One region of the Paenibacillus sp. UNC217MF genome, then DNA from elsewhere that is predicted to be linked to it. Evidence: riboswitches for the same ligand, from Rfam matches in the RefSeq annotation. Region 1 holds a riboswitch; the other holds the start of a gene.
What was found. Region 1 has a riboswitch for cobalamin ahead of BP95_RS0106640 (ABC transporter substrate-binding protein). Riboswitches for the same ligand answer to the same signal wherever they lie in the genome.

Region 1 (2,207 bases):
GGCGTCGTTCGTCGCTTATACACGCTGGCTTTCCCAAGGAAGTCATTCTGGGAAGCCGCTGCGCCAATCGGTGGCGGTGTTATGATTACGGCGAAGCGATGTGCCCGCAAATGGAAGTTCTTGCGAGCAGAACGGCTTCCCAGCAGATGATGACGTTTGTGTGTCAAAGCAGGTTCATTGGATACGCGCAATGATGTAATCTATTGCAACGCAGGGGCTTTTCCCCTATAATCAATTATCGAGTTTAGCACTTGGATGACGAAATGTATTCCATATTGAATAATCGTGATACTTCAGGTCCTTGGGTATGTATGCGGTACGGATCCATACGCGTTGTTCGGTAAGAGACACCGTTGTATTGTATGGCCGATGCATATTCGAGGTTAATAGGGAAGCCGGTGTAAACCCGGCGCGGTCCCGCCACTGTGAATGGAGTGTTGCGCTCATGATGCCACTGTCGGATTCATTAGTGTGTGCTGTATGTACCGCTATGGATGGGAAGGCGAGCTGCAACGTATTCTCCTAAGTCAGGAAACCTGCCTGAAGATGGACGAGCTGTATCCTTCGCGGAGAGGATCACGTCATTGGCGTAATGCATCAGGCAACATGGCAGCGCAGCTGCTTGCTTCCTGCTTCTAGGTGTCTGTTGAATATTGCGATAGATGACTTTGTGTTCCCCCGGATCGAAGGATCGGGGGTTTTTGCTGTATTTGGAAATGATTTCACATCCCATCAAGCACTTCGTTTGTACAAGGTAAACTGCAGTTCAATGCAATTGCACAGCACGAATGTATATCACAAATTCAGTCACAGTAGGATTTACAGCTCAGGTATATGCAAGTGCTCATTGACAACTGATACCGAATGGGGATGTACATACATTCTTACGGCAAGTGCAGCTTGCAGTGCATTATCGTTCGCATGGCGAAGGATGGAACCGCTTTACACCTGCACGGGTAGTACATGGTTAGAGACTAGGAAGAATGACGCGAGGGAGAGATTCTGACATGAACAAATGGCTGAACAAATCGGTAGCGGCGCTATTGGCGCTTATGCTTACAGTAGGACTGGCGGCTTGCGGCAATAAAGATGCGGCTAAGCCTGCTGAGAATAATACTGCACAGCAAGAGTCCAATGGCAATGGGGCTACAGAACAACCGAAGCAGGATGATCTAAAAACGACGTATCCACTGACTGTTAAGGATGCGACTGGTGAGGAGTTCACATTCGACAAAGCGCCAGAACGTATTATATCCGTGTCCCCAGCTGAGACAGAGTCCTTGTTCGCGCTTGGATTGGATGCACAAATCGTTGGGGTGTCTGATTTTGACGACTATCCAGAGGCAGCGAAGTCCAAAGAGAAAATGGGCGGCATTACGAAGCCGAATGAAGAGGCAATCATTAAAGCTAAGCCGGACATCGTATTCACAGGTATCTCCATGAAGGAGCCCGTCGTGAAGAAGTTCCGTGAACTGGGCATTAAAATATTCAAGGTTGAGCCAAAAACGTACGATGATGTGATTAAGAACATTGAATTGTATGGTCAAATTACGGATCAGCAAGCTAAGGCGAAGACGATTGTTGACAACATGAAACAAGTGCGTGAAGATGTGAAGTCGGCCGTTCAAAGTGCGGAGAAGAAAAAGGTGTATATTGAATTCTCCCCAGGCTGGACAGTAGGCAGCGGCGAGTTCATGAACGAACTGATTGAAGTGGCAGGCGGCACGAACGTTGCGGCTGATTCAGCTGGCTGGATTCAAATTAACGAAGAGAATATTATTAAATCCAATCCGGATGTAATCATGTTCACGCAAGGTGTAGTGGACAAAGAGACGAACAAATCCTTGGAAGAAATTATTCGTGGACGCAGCGGTTGGAACAACATTAATGCAATTAAGAACAATCAAGTAATCGGTGTGGATCAGAACCTGATCAGCCGTCCGGGACCTCGTGTAGCTGAAGGATTGAAGGCAGTTGCGAAGGCGATTCATCCGGACTTGGTAAAATAATCATCGTGGAGAAATCGATGAATAAAATGGGTTGGTATGGAGGAGCGGGTATTGCGCTTCTCCTTTTGTCCGTTGTAGGATGCCTCGCTGTAGGCTCTGTACAAATGCCAATGGGGGAAATTGCTCAAATTCTGCTTCATCATATTCCAGGGCTGGATCAGTTCATACCGGTGACATGGGATGACGCTTCCGCGCAAA
Region 2 (2,207 bases), on a different contig from region 1:
GAGCCGCGACTTGTCGAGCGGCGAGATTGTGGAGCAGATTATGAAGGTTCAGCACCATTTGGATGCAGTGGGTGAGGGTGATCTGGTCAGCCATATCGTCGTAATGGGTATCGGAGAGCCATTCGATAACTTTGAGAATATCGTAGACTTCTTGCGGGTTGTTACCGACCATAAAGGTCTGGCAATTGGAGCGAGACGAATTACGGTATCGACGAGCGGATTGGCGAATAAGATTAAAGACTTCGCAGATATTAATCTGCGGGTGAACTTGGCCCTGTCCTTGCATGCGCCGAATGATGAGCTTCGCACGCGCATTATGAAGATTAACCGCGCCATTCCGATTGCAAAGGTGATGGAGGCGATTCGGTACTTCATCAACACGACAAACCAACGGGTGACGCTGGAATATATTTTGCTGAAGGACGTGAACGATCAGCAGGAGCACGCACTTGAGTTGGTGCAGCTGATTCAAGAGTGGAAGATGCAGGACGAGGTCAATGTGAACCTGATTCCGTACAACCCTGTTGATGAGCACAGCCAGTATCAGCGCAGCGAGCAGGAGTCGATTCGTGGCTTCTATGATGTCATGAAGAAAAAGGACATTAGCTGCAGTGTACGGTTGGAGCATGGTACAGACATTGATGCAGCTTGTGGCCAGCTTCGCAGCAAGCAGATTAAGAAAGAAAGCGGTGCTGGTGCCGATCAGGCAGCTATGAGCTAAATAACATTTTGTAGTCAACAAAAGGCGTACCTACCAATGGGTAGGGCGCTTTTTTTCGTGCTGTCTATGAGAAAGTTCTTTGTCCGTCATGCTAAATTTTGCTACAATAAAACCACGTATTCTTATCGCAATTACATAGAAATAGTTTATATGGTGCTGTGCACGCGCAGCTTAATAGGGAAGTCGATGCGAGTTCGACGCGGTCCCGCCACTGTAACGCAGAGCTGACAATCAAGGCTTTTATCCACTGTTAACTGAGTTAACGGGAAGGTAGATTGTCGAGCGATGATGCGAAGCCAGGAGACCTGCCATATAAGTGCTCTATATTTCTCACGAGGATGGGAGGGGGATGTTTATTCGTGCTGCTAGTAGGAGATTACTAGTGTATTTAGCTGCACCGAAGTGGTTACCTAACATCTTTCTAACATGGAAAGGTGTTTTTTTATTGCCTTCATATCGACATATTAAGGAGATCAGACATTGAAGATGATTACGAACAGAATGTTGAAGAAGAGCTTGTCTGCATTACTAAGTATCGTGTTGTTGTTATCTCTTGTACAGCCACAAGTCATAAGAGCGGCTAGTGGGCAGGGTAATACACAACTAAATAACATGATTGAACATACAGTTCAATACTATAAAGATTATTATAATGATGCTTCTAATCAAGATGCTGTAAGTGATTCATGGTGGGAGCTTGTTGCTCTGTGGAGCGCGGGTCAAGATTTGCATGATGGGACTTGGAGATTACCTAAATGGGAAACAAAAGAGCCAAGACTTCGTCCAAATGCAGGAGGCACCGATCATATTCGATATATTTATGGCTTACTTGCGTTAGGAAAGAATCCGGCTCACGCTTGGGAAACGAACCGGAATCTGTGGGCGGAGCTGGCAGCTCAGCAAGATCCAGCAACGGGTGCTATCGGTGGAGTCAATAAACACATTTGGGCAATGATTGCCTTAAGCGCCGGTGAAAAGCTTGGTCAGGATATGGGATCATGGAATGCCGCATCCAAGCAAAAAGCACTCGATTATCTGCTTAAAGCACAATATGCTGACGGAGGTTATGGACTGTCAGCTACTGGAAGCTCGGGTGATACTGACATTACTGGTATGGCGCTGCTTGCACTTGGTCAATACCAAGGACAGAGCGCGGTAGATGCGGCAATTGAACGAGCTAAGGAATTGTTGAAAAACCGCCAATTGGACAACGGAGGGTTTGATTCCGTTGGTACATGGGGATCCGGAGATAATTCCAATAGCTTATCTACATCCGTATCGGGATTGGTTGCTGCAGGCGATGATGTCTTGTCAGCAAAGTGGCAAAATTCCGGCAACACAGTTATTGATGCATATGCACGTTTTCAACAAAATAGTGGATCATTTAAATGGAAAGTAACGGATAACGCTACAAACCGGATGTCCACCGAGCAGGCTCTTGTTGCATTGCTCGATATCAAGCATGGAAAATCGGTATGGAGTCGCC

Region 2: linked by a shared signal. The riboswitch ahead of BP95_RS32105 (DUF4430 domain-containing protein) and the one ahead of BP95_RS0106640 (ABC transporter substrate-binding protein) in region 1 are both predicted to bind cobalamin.

Annotation. Positions count from the first base shown of each region.
Region 1 is NZ_JMLT01000009.1:215,325-217,531, forward strand. It holds gene BP95_RS0106630 (histidine phosphatase family protein) at 1-150, shown strand, start outside; cobalamin riboswitch at 347-558, shown strand; gene BP95_RS0106640 (ABC transporter substrate-binding protein) at 1,008-2,009, shown strand; gene BP95_RS0106645 (FecCD family ABC transporter permease) at 2,027-2,207, shown strand, end outside.
Region 2 is NZ_KK366028.1:184,805-187,011, forward strand. It holds gene rlmN (dual-specificity RNA methyltransferase RlmN) at 1-721, shown strand, start outside; cobalamin riboswitch at 856-1,048, shown strand; gene BP95_RS32105 (DUF4430 domain-containing protein) at 1,208-2,207, shown strand, end outside.